3 regions of the Colwellia sp. 6_MG-2023 genome follow, and region 1 is predicted to be linked to each of the others. Evidence: predicted binding sites of a transcription regulator. Region 1 holds the regulator's gene; each other region holds the start of a gene.
What was found. Region 1 encodes FNR, which switches genes on or off when oxygen is low (the NO sensors DNR and NnrR bind a similar motif). Its sites were predicted from a motif close to TTGATCTAGATCAA; they were not measured.
Positions count from the first base shown of each region.

Region 2: a site for FNR is predicted at 5,043-5,056, ahead of Q4503_RS14170 (putative zinc-binding protein). Genes of this name have one in related genera too.
Region 3: a site for FNR is predicted at 1,857-1,870, ahead of clpB (ATP-dependent chaperone ClpB). Genes of this name have one in related genera too.

Region 1 covers NZ_JAUOPP010000006.1:60,934-67,552, forward strand. The annotation lists gene Q4503_RS05645 (Ig-like domain-containing protein) at 1-965, shown strand, start outside; gene ttcA (tRNA 2-thiocytidine(32) synthetase TtcA) at 1,120-2,001, opposite strand; gene uspE (universal stress protein UspE) at 2,192-3,130, opposite strand; gene fnr (fumarate/nitrate reduction transcriptional regulator Fnr) at 3,283-4,002, opposite strand; gene Q4503_RS05665 (sulfite exporter TauE/SafE family protein) at 4,083-4,820, opposite strand; gene ccoS (cbb3-type cytochrome oxidase assembly protein CcoS) at 4,856-5,053, opposite strand; gene Q4503_RS05675 (heavy metal translocating P-type ATPase) at 5,081-6,619, opposite strand, start outside.
Region 2 covers NZ_JAUOPP010000022.1:77,825-84,443, reverse strand. The annotation lists gene Q4503_RS14200 (alpha/beta fold hydrolase) at 1-178, shown strand, start outside; gene Q4503_RS14195 (hypothetical protein) at 467-856, shown strand; gene Q4503_RS14190 (pseudouridine synthase) at 935-1,774, opposite strand; gene Q4503_RS14185 (DUF3549 family protein) at 1,867-2,919, shown strand; gene Q4503_RS14180 (DUF3301 domain-containing protein) at 2,967-3,266, shown strand; gene Q4503_RS14175 (hypothetical protein) at 3,314-4,462, shown strand; gene Q4503_RS14170 (putative zinc-binding protein) at 4,528-4,935, opposite strand; gene Q4503_RS18845 (DUF1456 family protein) at 5,368-6,090, opposite strand; gene Q4503_RS14160 (hypothetical protein) at 6,270-6,619, opposite strand, start outside.
Region 3 covers NZ_JAUOPP010000012.1:107,144-113,762, forward strand. The annotation lists gene rluD (23S rRNA pseudouridine(1911/1915/1917) synthase RluD) at 1-964, shown strand, start outside; gene pgeF (peptidoglycan editing factor PgeF) at 942-1,772, shown strand; gene clpB (ATP-dependent chaperone ClpB) at 1,979-4,549, shown strand; gene Q4503_RS09625 (DUF4124 domain-containing protein) at 4,733-5,203, opposite strand; gene Q4503_RS09630 (ABC transporter substrate-binding protein) at 5,358-6,113, shown strand; gene Q4503_RS09635 (ion channel) at 6,122-6,598, shown strand.

The sequences.
Region 1 (6,619 bases):
TAGTTACCGCTGTTGCCAATTCCTCGAATAATCAAGGTATTGTTATTATTATGGGAACAAGCATTAATGGGATTGTGGATGAAGGAGAAATTTCAGTTAGTGACGTTGCGGTAAGCGCTATTAACTTAATTCATCCTCAGCCGGAAGAGGGTACTATTGGTACCTGTGTGGCGACCAACATTACTGCAAATGTAAATTATGAAGATGGCTATATTTCAATGAATACGATCAAAGATATCAGCTTTAGTCTTGATAGCAATACTAGTGCGACTATTGATAAAAACGGTACCTTGTATACCTCATCACCTGACATTGAAACCAGTATAATAACGGGGACTTTAGACGATATTACCGACTCATTAACCGTTATTGCCGACCCACTCAATGTAGGCCATCTTGATATTTTACTTGATGATATAGTTACCGATGATATTACGCTCGCAATAGGAGAACGTATTTTAGTTAACGGTCAGGCCACGTTAACCAATACTACTTTGCCATCTTCTATTGATAATACTATTGTTTGGTCACAAGAAAGTGGTGACTATCTCGGCATTACGACAACAGGTGATAACAAAGGCACCCTAGTTGGCCTTATTGCGGGTACAACGCAACTTGTTGGCTCTTGTGGAGGCAATCAAACTACGGCAACCGTATCAGTAACAGGAACAGCTGAACTTGACTCTATAAAAATTAATAAAGGTAGTGATATTACCTTGGCATCATCAGAGTCGGTAGACTTAACCTTAACGGCTTATTATACCGACACCCCAACAAGCTTGAATGTTTCTGAGTTTGCACATTGGTCAGTTAGCGATACTAGTTTAGTCACGGTGGAATTGATTGATTTAGGTACAAACACAGCGAGTTATCAGTTAACGAATATTTCAAAAAGTACCGATGAAGTGATTGTTACGGTGACTTATGCTGGAGAAAGTAGCACTATAAATATCACTCTTGAATAAATACAGGTAATAAAAACGAATAAACCCAACCAAACACTTAGCTTTATATAAAGGTTATCTCAATATAGTAAGGTTTTGATGGTTCAGACGGTTTATAAGTTACACCAGATGCATTCAATAGGGGGACACACGTTTGTGTGTTCCCTATATTCGATCAAGAAGCGTCGATTATTTCTATGTTTTTAACGTCAATTAAATTTGACGATGAGATGTCAGCTCCTCCAAACTCTTGTTCTTTTGGCTCAGCCGTTCTATCGATGGTAAGTGCTGAAAAGTTGTATAAGTCATGATCAGATAATTGAGAAAGACTAACACTCTGTGTACTTTTAAATACACTTTCTACACGTCCAGGAGATTCTTGGTCCCAAGTATTAAGCATATGCTTTATTTGTTTTCTTTGTAAATTCTCTTGTGAACCACAGAGGTTACAAGGAATAATAGGGTAGCTCTTTACCTCGGATAGTTGCTCAATATCCTTCTCTCTGCAATATGATAGCGGTCTTATTACTACATTTCGTTTATCGTCACTTAGTAGTTTGGGTGGCATAGCCTTTAATTTTGCATTATTAAACATGTTCATCATTAAGGTTTCAACGATGTCATCCATATGATGACCTAATGCTATTTTTGTTGCACCAATCTTTTCAGCAAAACCATATAATGATCCTCTTCTGAGTCTTGAACATAAAGCGCACGTTGTTTTTCCTTCAGGTACTTTTTGTTTTACTACTGAGTAGGTGTCTTTATCAATAATGTAGTAGTCAATGCCTTTTTCTTCGAGGTAATTAGGTAGTATATGTTCAGGAAAGCCAGGCTGTTTTTGATCGAGATTGACAGCTATAACGTCAAATTTAATGGGCGCTACACGTTTTAAGTGTAAAAGGATGTCAAGCATTACGAAAGAATCTTTACCTCCACTTATGGCACAAAGAATTTTATCGCCTTCTTCAATCATGTTGTAATCAGAAACGGCTTTGCCTGTTAGGTGTCTGATTTTTTTTTCTAGCTTATTGCTAATAGCTTGTTGAGTATTCATTAAAAACTACTTACCACTTAATCACATTAGATATTATATTTTCGATGGTAAATTCTATCATAGGTTAAAAGTTTAAAGTGGTATTAAAGTTGTTTGAAAGGGGATTATTTCGACGTTATATTAGCTTAATAAAGACTGAAAAAGGTTACATACCTCTTTCAGTCTTTGATTTCAGTATGAGAAAATACTTTTACTGTAGCGGAGACACATAACCTTCAGGTTTTAGCGCAAGTACATCACAGTTAAGTTGGTCAATGACATGCTCTGCGGTATTACCAATTAATGCTGCAGAAATACCCGTTCGGCCTATTGTGCCTAGCACAACTAGCTCAGCATCAATTTTATCCGCGACTTCTTCAATGACTCTTTCAGGTAAGCCTTCTTCAACGTGAGTGTTAGTGATATCAATTTCAAATTCAGTCGCATGTGCTGCCATCGACTTTTTATGATGTTGCAGCATAGTATTATTGTATTCACTAGAGTTAAACTCTGGTATTTCAATTGCAATGTTAACAGGTGTGCCAGGAAATGAATTTACTAAATGAACGTTTCCTTGAATCAGCTGTGCTAATTTTTTTGCTTCTTTAGTAATTTTATTATTAAGTGAATTGTGCTCTGTTTCATCACTTCCGACATTAATTGCTGCAAGTATGTTCCCATTGCTTGGCCATTCATGCTCTTTTACTAATAATACTGGACATGGACATTTACGCAATATATGCCAATCAGTAGGAGTAAAAATTACCGATTTGAATTTGTCATGTTGATGAGTCCCTTTAATGACTAGATCGTAATTATTTTGGATTACTTGTTCAATAATAGATTCAAAAGGGCGATTATGCCAAACAACTAAGTTACTAATATCAATATCAGGCTTTAAATTACTTATAATACCTTCTAGCCAAAGCTCTTTATCTTTAATAACAGATTGTCGCATAGCGCCACGATCATCGTTGGAAAGGATAGTAGTCATCTCATAAGAGAAGTCAAAGATACTTAGAAAAGCAGTTACTTCCACCTGACCGCCACTTGCTTTAATATTGGCAGCTAAGTCTATTGCTCTTTGTAATGCTTTTTGTTCATCAGTTGATGGGTCGATAACGACTAGAATTTTTTGATAGGTTTTCATGATAATTCTCCCTGTTGTTATACATTGGTTAAACTTTATTAAAGCTTAAGTAATTTATATCAAAAGTGTGAGATTAATGCTTGTTTTAAATCAAAGTATAAGGGATTTAAAACAAGCATTATAAATTATAACGCTAGAAAGCCTTTGAGGAGCTAAAGTTCGGCACAATTAACAAGTTCATTGAGGTTTATGATAGTAATAAGTTTACCATCAACCTTAATTAAGCCTGTTTTATGAAAACGATTTAATAAACGGCTGATTGTTTCAACGGTAAGTCCAATGTAATTACCAATATCGCTTCGTGTCATTGTAAGGCGAAATTCATTGGCTGATAAACCTCTGGCACGATAGCGTTTGCTTAAGCTGACTAAAAAAGTAGCAACACGTTGTTCGGCATTCTTTCTGTTCAACAACGTAAGCATTTCTTGATCGGTTCTAATCTCGTTACTCATTAAGCGTAAAACTTGTTTCTTAAGTTTTGGCATAGTATTAGATAAAGTATCTAAATTATCGTAAGGAATTTCACATATCATCGATGTTTCTAAAGCTTGAGCAAAACTTTTATGTTCTGATTCGGCAATAGCGTCAAATCCTAGTAAATCTCCAGCTAAGTGAAAGCCAGTGATTTGTTCTTCACCTTGTTCATTAACGGTAAAAGTTTTAAATGTACCAGAACGAATAGCATAAAGCGCCTGCATTTCTTGACCATCAGTGAATATTTTATCACCTTTGTGGAAAGGACGTTTACGATCAATAATTTGATCAAGCGTATTAAGTTCTTGATCATTTAAGGTAAAAGGTAGACAAAGTTCACTAACACTACAGTTTTGACAGTTAATATGCTGTGCACCAGGGGAACTATTATTTAACATAGGCTACTCATTTATTTTATAGGAATAGGGTAAATTTTCATTTATGTATTTACTCTAATTTCTAGGATAATGCTATGGTATTAGAACATCTGGTGGTATGCAACAATAAAACTATAAATACCAAAGGTTATTAGTACTAACGCCATTATCTTTTTGAACGATGGTTTAGTTAAAGTATTTTTAATGCTACTAAACCCAATAGAAAGAGTTAACAGTGCGGGAAGAGTACCTAAGCCAAAAAAGAACATAATACTCGCCCCAGTATATATGCTACCGCTTGCCAGTGCCCAAGTTAAGGTTGAGTAGACTAATCCGCAAGGTAACCAGCCCCAAATGGCGCCAAGAGTAAGTGCTTTTATTGGTGAATTTACAGGGATGGCTTTACTGGCTAAAGGTGATATGTAACGCCATAAATGCTTACCTAGGGCTTCTATTCGATTTAACCACATCAACCACTGACCTAAATATAAACCAAGTAAGATCATAAAGGTTGCCGAAATTAACCGTAGACCAGCAAGTGGCATTCCAATATTTTTTGCCGCGATAGAGCCGGTAAATCCCACAATTGCGCCGATAAAAGCATAGGAAGAAATACGACCAATATTGTATAAAATTACTAAGGCGGTTTTACTACGAGTAATTGAGGATGCTGTTGAGTGCTTAATAGGTCTCTGATTATTAACAGGTATTTGATTATTATATTTATTTGACTCAGGAAGGGCTGAAGTGAGCATGGTGGTAATCCCACCGCACATCACAATACAATGCCCTGAGCCAAGTAATCCTATTACAAATGCGGAGAATAAGTCTAGGTTCATTGAGTTAGTTACCGTTATGAGAACTGCTGACTTTGTTAGCCATGATTTGTACTGTCAGGTTTATCACTACTTTGTTTGGTTGTTTTATCATCCTCTTTATTATCAAAAAGAATACTCATACCTTCTTTTTCAAGGTCATCAAACTGTTCAGTTTTTACTGCCCAAAAGAACATATAAATACCCAGTGCTGTTAGTAATACCGCGATTGGAATTAAAAAATAAATAATGCTCATTTTTGTTTCTCTTGATCTTAAGGGCTATTATCTGAGTAAGCGTAGTGAATTACTGATCACTAAAATTGAGCTAACAGACATACCAATAACAGCCATGTAAGGTGTAATATAACCGGCTACAGCTAATGGTAATACAATAGCATTGTAGCCAAAAGCCCATAAATAATTCTGAAAAATAATGCGTTTAGTCTTTATTGATACATCATTTAAGGTATTAATACTTGTTAGTTTACTATTAAGTAAAATAACATCAGCACCGCTTTTGGCTATATCAGTTCCGCAGCCCATTGCCATAGATACATGTGCAGCACCAAATACTGGAGAATCATTAACACCATCGCCTACCATAGCAATGTTAATATTGTTCTTTTGTTGCTCTTTGATTATTGACATTTTATCTGTGGCGCTTAAGTTACCATGACATTGAGTTACAGATAAGGTTTTACCTACTTTGTCACAGGCGCTTTGATTGTCACCAGACAGCATCATTGTTTGATGGCTGGCATTAAGCGTGTTTAATAAAATATAGGCGTCTTCTCTGATCTTATCGACCAGATAAAATGCTGCAATAAGTTTATTTTCAAAAACGAGTACACAAGAAGCGCTCATTAACGATTGATCATTTTTATGCTCTGTAGCTGTTAACAGCCAGCTAGCTTTGCCAATACGATAAGGGTGCTCATTAACAATACCAGTTACACCTAATCCAGACTGAACTTGGATTTCTTTTGTCGGAAGATTAAAGTCTCTATGTTGTTTGAAAGGCTTAGCTAAAGGATGTTCAGAATGAGATTCTAAAGCTGCCGCTATCACTAATGCTTCGGCTTTAGTGTATTGATTATCATAGATTTCAACTCTATCTATCGCAAACTCACCTGTTGTTAACGTGCCTGTTTTATCAAAAGCGAAGCAATCTATTTTAGGCATGGTTTCCATGACATGAGCTGACTTTATCATTATACCATCACGATTTAATCGAGTTGTGGCACAAGTTAAGGCAGTTGGTGTTGCCAAAGATAATGCACAGGGGCAGGTCGCGACTAATACGGATAAGGTAATCCAAAAAGCTTCTTCGGGTAAATGGTGATGCCAATAAAGTGCGGTACCAATGGCTGTAAGTAAAATAATAGCGACAAAATATTGTGCTACCTTATCAGAAAAACGTGCCAATTTAGGCTTATATGCTTGAGATTTCTCACTTAAACGAATTAATTGACTTAAAAATGATTGATTACTTGGTTGTTGTACTTTGACGGTAAGGTTTCCATCACCATTAATGGTTCCTGCAAAAACCACATCATCAATTGTTTTTGATACTGGCGTTTGCTCGCCAGATAACATTGCTTCATTAATTTGGCTGGCGCCACTAATAATAATACCGTCTGCTGGAATAGCTTCACCTGGTTTAATTAACACTAGATCATCTTTAATTAATTGTTTGGCAGCAATAAGCTCTTCATTACTTATATTTTCAACATCATTCGCTGACTTTTGTAATTCACTATTCTTTGTGTGAACTGTTTCATTAATTGCAGGAGAGTTACTTCCTGTTTTTTTTAATCTAGT
Region 2 (6,619 bases), on a different contig from region 1:
ATTAATATACGCAGAGAAAACAGATGTATGTCCTCATATATTCTTCAAGAAATTTGCTAAATTAAATAAAAGTATTAATGTAATCACAACTCTCGGAAGCCATATGTTCCCCTTAGAACAACCTGAAAATACAGCGAACCTAATCAAAAGCATTATAGATATGAATAAAGTAGAATAATTTAGCTAAGCAATTAACACATCAAAAAATTGACGCTAGCACTTCCCTCCTATTATAGAGAGTGATTTTATTTAGAATAACTCTCTTACGCCTCAAAAAAAACACTTTTTTTATTATTTTATTTCAACAACTTAAAATATAAAAAATATAGAGCTCCCGTGTCAAAAATTCAGTTGGCATAACATTTGCCTTTACATAGCTATAGAGATTATTTTGCTGTGAAGGTTTGTTATGTACTATTTAAGTTTACCCTGTTTGAGTTTACGCACTATTAAAAGTAGTACTTGTATGCTTTTGTGCTTATTTTTATTTGCGTGTAGTACCACGGAAAATGTAAATAATAATAATTTTGCAGACAATCGTTATGACAATAGTCGTATGAATAAGCACTTTTCTCATACCCAATTTACACCTATCAATAAAAGTACAAACAAAAAATCAATAAGCTCTGATCACGAGTTAATGATGTCGGTTTTGAATAGACCTATTCCAGAAGATCAAGCAATGATATTAGCCTTAAAGCAAGAAAGAGCTAGTTATGGCCCTTATTTTTCGAATTATACCGTTAAAATAAGAGGTGATAAAAATTCAGATACAACGAATGTTAGAACTGAAAATATCTATACTCAGCTTATATCACAAGATATTAATGCTATTAATATTAGTGCCCCCAACTAAAACTGCAGCTACTTCAATTTTGACATCTATTAAAATCAGTTAAAGAATCTGTGATATATAAAATAACATCGCAGCCATCTAACTTATATCATCTGACCAATCGAGTGTATTAAAAAGGTACTGCCATTGCTGATCGAAGGCAGCATTAATTATTACTTTCTCATGAGTAATAGGATGAAGAAAACTTAATGACTTAGCGATAAGCATTAAACGCTTAAAACCAAAGTGATTCGTAAAAAACGGGTTTTGCTTATTATCTCCGTAATTTATATCACCAATAATAGGATGACGTAAGTGTGCAAGGTGACGTCGAATTTGATGTCTACGCCCTGTAATTGGCGTTAACCTTACTAAAGAATACCGAACACTATCAAACTTCCCCAATGAAATTGGTAAACTTGCTTGCTTTATTACGCGATAATTAGTTTGTGCCAATTGCGCGGGTTTATCTCGTCTAACATTTTTATCACCAATTTTATCTAGTTTTTCCTTAAGCGCATGATCTATCAAGGTATCGTGCTCAAACATTGCTAAGTGCCCACGCACTAAAGCAAAATAAGTTTTTGTTAACTCTGTATTGGTATATGCCTCTTGTGTACTATTTTCCCGAATATTCACTTCATTTGATTTACTAGCAAAAGCTTCATTCATTTTTTGAGCTACCTCTTGCGTTAAAGCAAACAACAAAACACCAGATGTGGGTCTATCTAATCGGTGTACAGGATAAACGTATTTACCTATTTGATCTCGAACTAACTGCAAAGCAAAATAGATTTCATTCTTGTCCATAAAACTACGATGTACAAATAACCCTGCAGGTTTATCAACGGCAATAAGATATTCATCTTGGTATAGAATAGTTAAAACAGGTTTTTGATCGCTTATTTCAGAAATTGGCTTATTAAGTTGTAAAGGCATAGTCACATTTTAAATTTTGCTAGATAAACGCATTATCTCTATAATGGCGAGCAGACTCAATCCTTCTTTACTTTGGCTTACTAATTCTCCTTATGAATACTATAGATACTATTTCACAGCTTTTGCATTCATCGAACTCTCAGTTTCGCCTTTATGATATTGGTCGAAAAATAGAAAAAATCTCAAAAGAACAATTTGAAAAAATAGAACTAAATCAAATACCATACCCAACGCCTTTACAAGGTCATGCTTGTATTGCTATTGCTTTTTGGCAGAAAAAATCACCTCAACCATATTTATGGCTATTAAAATTTCCTCTTGATGAACGTGGATTACTAAATCAAGGAGCAAGAAACCATTTTATTGCTATTATCATTGAAGCTCTTGGTAGTAATTTAATGCAAGATGCTAATGAGAAACAAGAAGAGTTATTAAAAAGTAATCCTTACTTGTATACTCCTGCACAGTACAAATTAGCTACATTAAACAGTAAAATTAATTTTGAACTAAAACAAACACCGAGTGAATATTTATCGCCATTTTTAACTTACCTTTCAGGTGAATCTGGTTGGGATAATTGGCAAGTAGTAGGTGTTCAGGGTATTACCGACTTTGCCGTGCGTATAAATGAGAAAGAGAACAGCGAAAAACTGATAAATGCTCTACCTCACCTTCCTACCGAAGTATTATTTCCATTATGTGGAGCATTAGAAAATGAAAGTCTACCTGCAGCATTACTGAATACTTTAATAAGTTTACTAGAAAAAAACATAGCATTAATGAAAGAGAATAACGAAAATAATGATAACCTCCTTCAAACACAACAACATTTACTTCGTAGTTTAGCGAGTAATTGCCACCATATTCACGTTGAACAATTTATTAATATGCTGCTAGCACAAGATAAAATCGCTGCTGAGCTATTAATTACACTTTCTGGTCGTTGTTGGACTGTACTTGCAGACGCTAAGAGGTTGATTACTTATTTTGAGCACCTTATTGCATGTGAAGATCAAGCTCTATTCAATAGTATATTTAAAGACTTGGTTGCAATACCATCAATTCGTCCCATTGTTTTTGAATGTATGCGTTCACCCAATAGAAGCAATGCATTATCGCAAGCAATTGGCCAACTATTTAACTAAATAAAGCAATTTATTCGGCTTTACGATTTAAGGTATATCTACACACTATGGAAAATATTTACTACTTATTAGTTGTCTGCTTAATTTTTTGGTACTTTATTTACTTAAGAAAAGTCGCTGAAGCCGCCCTTATTCATGCTACTCGGTATTGTGAACAAAGCCAGTTACAATTTATTGCTATTGCCAGACGTTCAAGCCGGTTAACATTTAATAAGAAACATGGTCTTGTGTGGTTTAGCTTATTTGATATAGAGTTTAGCGGCGACGGTGAGTCCAGTAATCATGCTACATTGAGTTTATATGGATTAAAATTAGATAATGTTGATGTTCCTCCTTATCGAGTTTAATAAAATCAATTATTTCAATTCCAACTCTAATTATATAGGAAGGTATAGTGCAGTTTTTAAAGTCACTTTTTTGTTTACACGGTCTTGATAATAGAACACGTTTTTTTACTATTTCTATTGGTGTGTATGTTTTATTTATCATGCTAGTATCTGCTTTTAGCAATAGTATTATTATACCGCTAATATTGTTGGTAATATTTTCTCTAATACTTGGGTTAACAAGCCTGCGACGCTTACATGATGCGAAACTCAATAAAAAGTGGTTATTGGCCCCCTGCTTAACTTTTTTATTAGTAGGCATCATTATTATCATATCTCAGCAGAGCAGCAGTTATTATTTACTCATTCTTCCAACTCTTTGCTCTGCGGTATTATTGACTTATCAAAGCACTAACAAACATAGCTATATATTGGGTTACTATGGCCCAGTTGATATGAATGAATGTCGACAAAATAGCCACAAGAGTGCACAATCACAATATCGCATTGAACCTACACTTGTTAGTGATACTTCATCTAACAATTATTACTCACAAACCCATAATGATAGTAGTCAAGAGTATAATCAAACAGATAAAATTGAAGATGATAATTATTCTCATCATAGACAAGCTAATAAGCAAACTGATATTGGTGAATTGATTCGCTTAAACCTATTAAACAATAGAAAAGCACAATTAATTATAGTGGCTATCATCGGCATAACCTTAATTGGTGTTAGTACTTCATGGCTAATTCATTACTTAGACTCTGCGGACGAAACATTAATAAATCAAAATAACAATAAAGAGCAAGTTAGTGTTTTGCCTTCTATTTTAAGAAGTCACCCTCTTCCTATGCCCGATAACTATACCTTATATTTATCGGAGCACTCTGGCATTAGTATTAATTGGCAAGCTGATGAAGTTGAAAATTCACTTTTATGGTCACAATTAACAGCACAAGGAGATGAAAGCTGTAAAGAAATTAGCTTTAATAAAGGAAAGCCAATACGTACATTGTCAGTGAAAGTGGAAGAGAGTAATGGGAGTAATTCTAACTATTTTGCTAGTTTTTCCCCTCTTGATAGTCAAGAGCTTATTCAGGCTTTAGCATTTCGTGGCAACTTCACTTTATGTGGTTATAATTTTTCATTAAAAGGCAGTCAAGCAGCATTAGGAACAAATAACCAGTATTCACACTGGGTTGAATACTAAATTAGAACAATTAATTAAGAACACCGTATTGTGTGTTGTTGCTAAAAGGGGCTTTTAGCGCTCATTTAAAGCTGAAAGCCTATTCCATTATCAAATAATTGCTCATAGATACTTTTTATTGCAATAGCATTATCTGTCAATGAGTCATCTAATTTACTGCGTTTTTCAAAGCCTAAATCACTAATTTGATAATAGTAATCTGCATGTAAACCACTCAATTCAAGACATGCTTTTGTACAAGATAAATCACAACCATCAATAGCAATAATTGGGCGACCAGAATTTGCCAGCTCCATCATAGGAATAACTTTTCCGACAACACCTGAAACACACGACATCTCAGCAATACCATCATCATCAAGGTTTAACGATATATTATGAGCCATTTCGGCTAAATTAGAACACCCAGAGCAGGCATATACTATTGGTTTTCCTTGTTTTATTGTTGGATTTTTTTTTGGATTATCTGACATGGAACTAATCTCCTTGCTTAGGAATAGATAGCGGTTATTATATAACTGAGTCTAAACACCATATAAAACGCGACTTTCTGATTCTAACAAGGCCGAAAAAGTTGGTTTTGATTTATATCAACCTTTAGAGCAATCAACTATGAATTAATCTATTTGACCTGTTCTCGATTTAAGATACTTTAAATTGGTCTTTTTAACTTTAATAAATAGAGGTGACTTACCACTAACTACTCAACAAGTATTAAAAAGTTTAAGAAGAAACGTTATGATGCTCCCTAAGCGCGCTATGTACTTATATAACTTGATGACTATGGGATTTATATATTAAGTTAACTTTTAAAGGCTAATCGGTTAGATATAGCCTTATTTATGGTTTAATTCACTCTATTGAAACCGTAACTTACATAATATTGGGATATTATAAAGATATGCTTACTTCTTAGATTGTTTGTAAATATCTTCTGGTTTTAACTTTAATACTTTACGAGAAGACTTTGCTTGATCTGTTTTACTATTAGGGTTTTCATATATTGCACTAGCATTCGGTCTTGCACCATCAACCCATGTTTCATTGTTTTGATTTTTAGCTTTAAAGTTATTATTTGGGGTGTTGCTATTATGTGACTTATTCTTTTGAGACTTACCGCCTAAAGGTGTATTCTTATCAGCACTATTATTTTCAATTTTACTTGTTCTAGCAACATGATGCTTCTTATCAATAGCTTGTAATAAATTACGTAAAACTTGATCTTTACACTCTCTGTAATGTTGATGTTCAACTCTTCTTGAAAAAGCACTTAACTCAGGTTTATTTAAGCGAAAATCAACACTTGCTAATAATTCAATCAATTCTTCCGCTTTTAAATTAAGAGCGATTTTTAATTTAGTAAGAACAATATTATTTGTTAAACGTTTCTCAGGTGTTGCTGGAGCCCCTTCTCTTTTACCGCGTTTTTCATTAATAAATCCATTTAGAAATGAAGCTAATTCGACATCTTGACAGCTTACAAAATCAGCATCATTATCTTTTTTTAACCATTGGCTTACTTGCTCTCTAGTAACCATCAATCCTGCTGATGAGAAAATCGCTATCATCTGTTTGTCATTATAGTTAAAAGTGTAGCGTAACCGGCGAAGAACATCATTATTGTTCAAAGTATTTCCTAATAAAAAAGTGTGAATACACAGTATGAGATAAATCTATTTTAGCAGTTTTAAGCTACTAATAAAATAATGGAATTTATTAAACTTAGGGGGATAATCATTACAATTAAAAAATGCCACTCACTTTCAATGAATGGCATTTATTTAAATTAACGAAAAATGTTAACACATTAATTAATCGATACTTTTCTTCTTACTACAATCATCAATAAAGCGAATAATCCGAACAAGGTGAAAGATCCACCACCGCCTGATGTATTCGTAGTGCTATCATCAATAGCTTCTGCTTCTCCAGCTTCAATATAAAAAGAAACAACAGTCGTATTACTGTCAACAGTACCATCGTTAACGGTTAATTGTACGCTTACACGCGTTAAGGCGTTAACTACAGGCGCTGTAAAGCTTAATATACTACCTTCGGATTTAATTGTTAATGTTGGCCCTTCTATTTGCGTCCAAGTATAAGTAAGTGCGTCGCCGTCACTATCAAACGATGATGAACCATCAATTTTACCTTCCT
Region 3 (6,619 bases), on a different contig from region 1:
TCAACATCAAGATACCGTTCCTGATTCGTGTTTAGGTAAACGATTAGACCAAACTTTGGCCATAATGTTTCCTGATTATTCACGTTCAAGGCTAAAAGATTGGATTTTAGCCGGTAAAGTGATGGTTAATGGTGAAGTATTACCCCGAGCGCGAGAAAAAATGTATGGTGGCGAGAGTATTGCTATCAATGCAGAAGTAGAAGCTGAGCAACGTTTCGCTGCACAAAAAATTGATCTTGATATTGTTTATGAAGATGACGACATTTTAGTGATTAATAAACCTGCAGGTTTAGTGGTTCATCCAGGTGCTGGTAATCCTGATGGCACTGTCTTAAATGCTTTGTTACATCATTTTCCAGCTATTGAAGTTGTACCACGTGCTGGTATTGTTCATCGTTTGGATAAAGATACCACTGGTTTGATGGTGGTTGCGAAAACAATAGCGGCACAAACGAACCTAGTTGAAGCATTACAATTACGAGAAATTACACGTGAATATGAAGCTGTTGCTAATGGTTTAATGACTGCTGGTGGCCTTGTTGATGAGCCAATAGGTCGTCATGCAACTAAACGCACGCATATGGCCGTTACATTTTCTGGCCGTCCGTCAGTTACGCATTATCGTGTAATGGAAAAATATCGTTTGCATACACGCTTACGTTTACGTCTTGAAACAGGGCGAACGCATCAAATTCGTGTTCATATGTCACATATAACGCATCCATTGGTTGGTGATCCAACCTACGGAGGTCGACCGCGTCCACCTAAAAATGCAACACCTGAATTATTAGCAAAGTTACGTACTTTTAAACGTCAAGCATTACATGCAGCTATGCTTTCATTATATCATCCTATAACGGGTGAATTAATGACTTGGCATGCTGATTTACCTGACGATTTTGTTGAGTTAGTTGAATTACTACAAGAAGACACTAAACTTAATGCCGTCGACGATTACTTATAAAGCAAATAATATTAGAACAAGTTCAGCTATTGAGCTTGTTCAATGGCCAATACCCTCATCGAACGATGAAAGTATTGGCCAAGCAGCTTTAATTGATAACGTTTTTTCAGTACAGACAACACGGCTTTTACCTAGTAATACGCTTAAAGGTTCATCACTGCCTTATCAAGCTTTTAATCTTGGTTTACATGTTGGAGATTGTCCTGAACGGGTAAAAGATAATCGTCGTTATCTACAATCTTTGTTACCTGTAAACACTCAAATTCAATGGCTTAATCAAGTTCATGGTAATGAGGTTGTCGAAATATCGACAATATCTGCAGAGTCACTTACCGCTGATGCTGCTATTACTCAAGAAAAGAATGTTTGTTTAGCAATTATGACTGCAGATTGCCTTCCTATTTTATTAGCATCTAAGTCAGGCAATGAAATTGCCGCCATTCATGGTGGTTGGCGTCCTTTGTCTGCGAATATCATTCAAAACACAATTACCAAAATGAACACACCAACCGAAGATATTTATGCATGGCTTGGGCCTTGTATTTCGAAAAATGCTTTTGAAGTGGGTAGTGAAGTAAAAGCTCAATTTGTTGAGCAATGTGATTCTTTTAACTGTGCCTTTATTGCAACCTCAACAGGTAAATATTTAGCCGATTTACATAAAATTGCCGAAATACAATTAAATACCCTAGGTATTAACGCCATAAGTACACTACCAGAATGTACTTATACAAATACGGATAAATATTACTCTTATCGTAAAGATAGCGTAACTGGAAGAATGGCAACACTGATTTGCCTATTATAAATACCTCGCTTCACTACTCATGGTGTTTATACTCTTAGTCGTTAATGCCAAGCCGTTTTATTTAGATTATGTCTGAGCAATTATTTGTTCTAGATCAAACTAATGCTTATCCTCTATTGAAAAAGACCACACTAGACCTAATGTTATAAGTAATTACATCAGGTTTAATTAATTCATAAGTCCAGTAATATGGCAGGAGAATATTTATGCGTTTAGATCGTTTTACACAATCATTCCAAGAATCTATTGCGGATGCACAGTCGCTTGCATTAGGTCGAGATCATCAATTTATTGAACCCATTCATTTAATGATGGCGTTGTTAAATCAAAATGGTAACTCTGTTATTCCGCTATTAAAAAGTGCGGGAATAGATGTTCATACGCTAAGAAATAAAATAGAACAAGCACTGCAATCTTTAGCACAAATAGAAGGCTCTGATGGCGATGTTCAGCTTTCTTCTGCATCAGGTAAGGTGTTAAATTTATGCGATAAATATGCGCAGAAAATGTCAGATAAATATATATCTTCTGAAATGTTTTTACTTGCAGCACTTGAAGATAAAAGCACATTAGGTTCTATTTTAAAAGAGCTAGGCGCTAATGAACAACGTATTAAAGCGGCGATTGAACACGTACGAGGCGGTCAAAAAGTTGATGATCAAAATGCTGAAGATGTTCGTCAAGCATTACAAAAATATACGGTTGATTTAACTGAACGTGCTGAGCAAGGAAAATTAGATCCTGTTATTGGCCGTGATGATGAAATCCGTCGTACTTTGCAAGTATTACAGCGTAGAACTAAAAATAACCCTGTTTTAATTGGCCAACCAGGTGTGGGTAAAACTGCTATTGTTGAAGGTTTAGCACAACGTATTGTTGATCATGAAGTACCTGAAGGATTAAAAAATAAACGTGTTCTTTCTTTAGATATGGGCGCTTTGATTGCTGGCGCTAAATATCGTGGTGAATTTGAAGAACGTTTAAAAGCTGTATTAAATGAGTTGTCTCAAGAAGAAGGTAAGATCATCTTATTTATTGATGAATTACATACCATGGTCGGCGCTGGGAAAACAGATGGGGCGATGGATGCCGGCAATATGTTAAAACCTGCGCTTGCTCGAGGTGATTTACATTGTGTTGGGGCAACAACGTTAGATGAATACCGTAAATATATTGAAAAAGATGCGGCATTAGAACGTCGTTTTCAAAAAGTGTTGGTAGAAGAGCCTACTGTTGAAGATACTATTGCTATTCTACGCGGCTTAAAAGAGCGATATGAACTTCATCATAGCGTTAATATTACCGATCCTGCTATTGTTGCGGCGGCTACATTATCTCATCGTTATATTAGTGATAGACAGTTACCCGATAAAGCGATTGATTTAATTGATGAAGCAGCTTCAAGTATTCGTTTGCAAATGGATTCTAAGCCTGAAGATTTAGATCGACTTGAGCGCAAGTTAATTCAACTTAAGTTAGAGCAAAAAGCATTAGAAAAAGATTCTGATGATGCAACCGTGAAGCGTTTAGCGGATATCTCGGAACAAATAAATGAAAAACAGACAGAATACGATGAATTAGACGAGGTTTGGACGACAGAAAAAGCAGCGTTGTATGGTACACAAACGATCAAAGAAGATTTAGAGCAAGCTCGTATTGAGCTAGAAGCGGCAAGGCGGGCAGGTGATCTTAATCGTATGTCTGAATTACAATATGGCAAGTTACCTGAGCTCGAGAAGCAACTTGATTTAGCTAGCCAAGCTGAAATGCAAGAAATGAGCTTATTAGCTAATAAGGTGACTGAAGTTGAAATTGCTGAAGTACTTAGCCGTGCTACGGGCATTCCTATTGCTAAAATGTTAGAGCAAGAGCGTGATAAATTACTCAACATGGAAGAAGAATTACACCAACGTGTTATTGGACAAGGTGAAGCGGTAGCTTCAGTATCGAATGCGATCAGACGTTCGCGTGCTGGCTTAGCCGATCCAAATCAACCAATAGGATCCTTTTTATTCTTGGGGCCTACAGGTGTAGGTAAAACAGAGTTAACAAAAGCACTCGCTTACTTTTTATTTGATACTGAAGAGTCACTTATTCGTATTGATATGTCAGAGTTTATGGAGAAACATTCAGTTGCGCGATTAGTTGGCGCACCTCCAGGATATGTTGGTTATGAAGAGGGGGGTTATTTAACAGAAGCTGTTCGCCGTAAACCTTATTCGGTTATTCTATTAGATGAAGTTGAGAAAGCGCATCCTGATGTTTTTAATATATTATTACAAGTGCTTGATGATGGTCGCTTAACTGATGGTCAAGGTCGAACTGTTGATTTTAAAAATACCGTTATCATTATGACCTCAAATATCGGCTCAGACATAATTCAAACATTTGATAATGACAATCAATATCAGCAAATGAAAGCGCAAGTAATGAATGAAGTTAGCCACCATTTTAAACCTGAATTTATTAATCGAATTGATGAATCGGTTGTGTTCCACACCTTAGGAGCAAGCCAAATAGAGAAAATTGCTGGTATTCAAATTCAATCATTATCAGATCGACTAGCAGAACAAGAATTAAGTTTATCTGTTAGTAGTGAAGCATTAGCTTTAATTGCTGAAGTTGGCTTTGATCCCATTTTTGGTGCTAGACCATTAAAGCGTGCTATTCAGCAGGGGATTGAAAACCCGTTAGCGCAGCGCTTATTAGCAGGAGACTTTGCGCACGGTTCAACAATAAATGTTACGGTGGAAGAAGGAGAGTTAGCTTTTTCTTAAAGCCTAGTCTTTATCTTAAGAGCTAGTATAGAGCACTCTTAGTTAAATATTGTTTATTAGGAATAATTAGGAGCGCTTAATTTCACTAAAGTATTGAGCCTGTAATCTCTTTGGTTACAGGCTCAATGTGTTTTTAACCAGGGAAGATTTAACGCTTACGCATTTTACCCTAGTTAAGGCTACCTATTCTTGTATGCTATCGGGCTTACAGTACAAGCTTATATTTTCTTTACTTAGTGCAAGTTGTGCTTTCTTGTCTTTATCAGACAACGTTTTATTTTTGCCATTAGTGTCGACTATCATTACTGTGCCTAGTGAAGTGAGCATCTTTTCATTGAGCCGTGCTGATTGGCAATTTTGCTCGGCTATTTTCTTATTGTTAGCCAAGACTTCTTTTTTCTTTTTTTCAAATTGGCTTAATTGCTCATTCATTGTGGCGTTTTGCTGATTATGCTTTGGTGCTATTTCTTTTGCTTGATAAGAGGAGTTTGTCGTTAGTTCAGTGTAATTATCATCTTTAGGTTGGCTTTGGCTAAAATGAACGACATTGTTTTCATCAACCCAACGATAGATAGGAATATCTTTTGCTAGCACATTGGTACTAAAAAACGTAATACAACTCAATATGATAAAAATTAGATTAATAAAAGGCATAATATTCCTTTGATATAAATAAGTCATAGAATAGCTATAAGAGTATTACAGCGCTATATTCAAAGCAATCGAGGCTATAAACTATTTAAGGTGTCTTATTTAATGTATAGGTTATAATCATAAATACGAGTCTCTTTATTGCTTTAGAATAATTATGAAATACCTTCCTCGATTACTTGTATTTTTATTGTTTTATAGCGCCTGGGCGTTAGCAGATAAAAAAGAAATTAAAATAGCAACTGTGCAAGGGCTTCCTTTTTCAGAAGTTGTTGATAATGAATTTGTTGGTACAAGTATAGAAATATCGACGCTATTGGCCGAGTCGATTAACTTGAAACCGACTTTTATTCATTGTCCTTTTGCTCGTTGTTTGAGTATGGTTCAGCAAGGGGAAGCTGATATGATTTTATCTGTTAAGAAGCTACCCGAGCGAGAGGTCGACTTAATTTTCCTTCATCCAGCTTATATGACGCAACGTGAACCGCTGCGTTTTTTCACCTTAGCTTCTAGAGAGATTAGCATAACAAGTTTTGATGATCTCAATAAATTAATTGTCGGTACCCTTAGAGGCGCTCGTTATTTTGATGCTTTCGATAAAAGTAACTCGATAACCAAAGTTGAATTAACCTCTCATAAGCAGTTAGTTCAAATGCTCTTACATGGCAGGATTGATGCGTTTATTGACCGCGAAAATTCTATCTTAGCATTTTCATTTTTAGCAGATATTCAAGAAAAGTTTGCGCTAGCAGATTATCAATATGATGTCGCGCTAAACGCTTATATTGCTATCTCCAAACATTCAAAGATTAAAGACTATGAAGAGCCTTTATCAAAAGAATTACAAAAATTAATTGCCAATGGCACAATAAATAATATTCTAATGAAAACAGCAAGCCAACGAAAAAAATAGAGTGAATTATGATTGTATTGCAAAGTGCTATGGAAAAAAGCCAACTGTATAAAGTGGACGAGTTTGGTATTAAAAATTATAACTATGGAGTAATAGGCTCTCTTTCCTTTATTGTTTTCTGTCTGTTAAATATTAGCTTGGGATATGTTGCATTTTTAGCTGAAACAAGTGTTGTTGGCTCGCCAGTAAAAACCTATGCTGATGCATTTTGGTTGATGTTAATGTCTTCTACCACTATTGGCTTTGGGGATGTGTATCCAATAACTTTTATTGGACGAGCCGCAGTTTTCATTATGTTTGTTTTAGGTGTGGGTATATTGGGTGGAGTAGGTGCTATCTTTGCTAACAAACTACTTGGCTTTGCTGATACGAGTATTAAAAACAGAGAATTAAGAAAACAAAATGCAGATATATATGTACAAAATCTTGCTATTTACAAAAAACTAGAAGAACTTGAAAAGAAGTTAGAGTCATTATCCAAGTAAGGTTTAGTTTGAATATTTAGA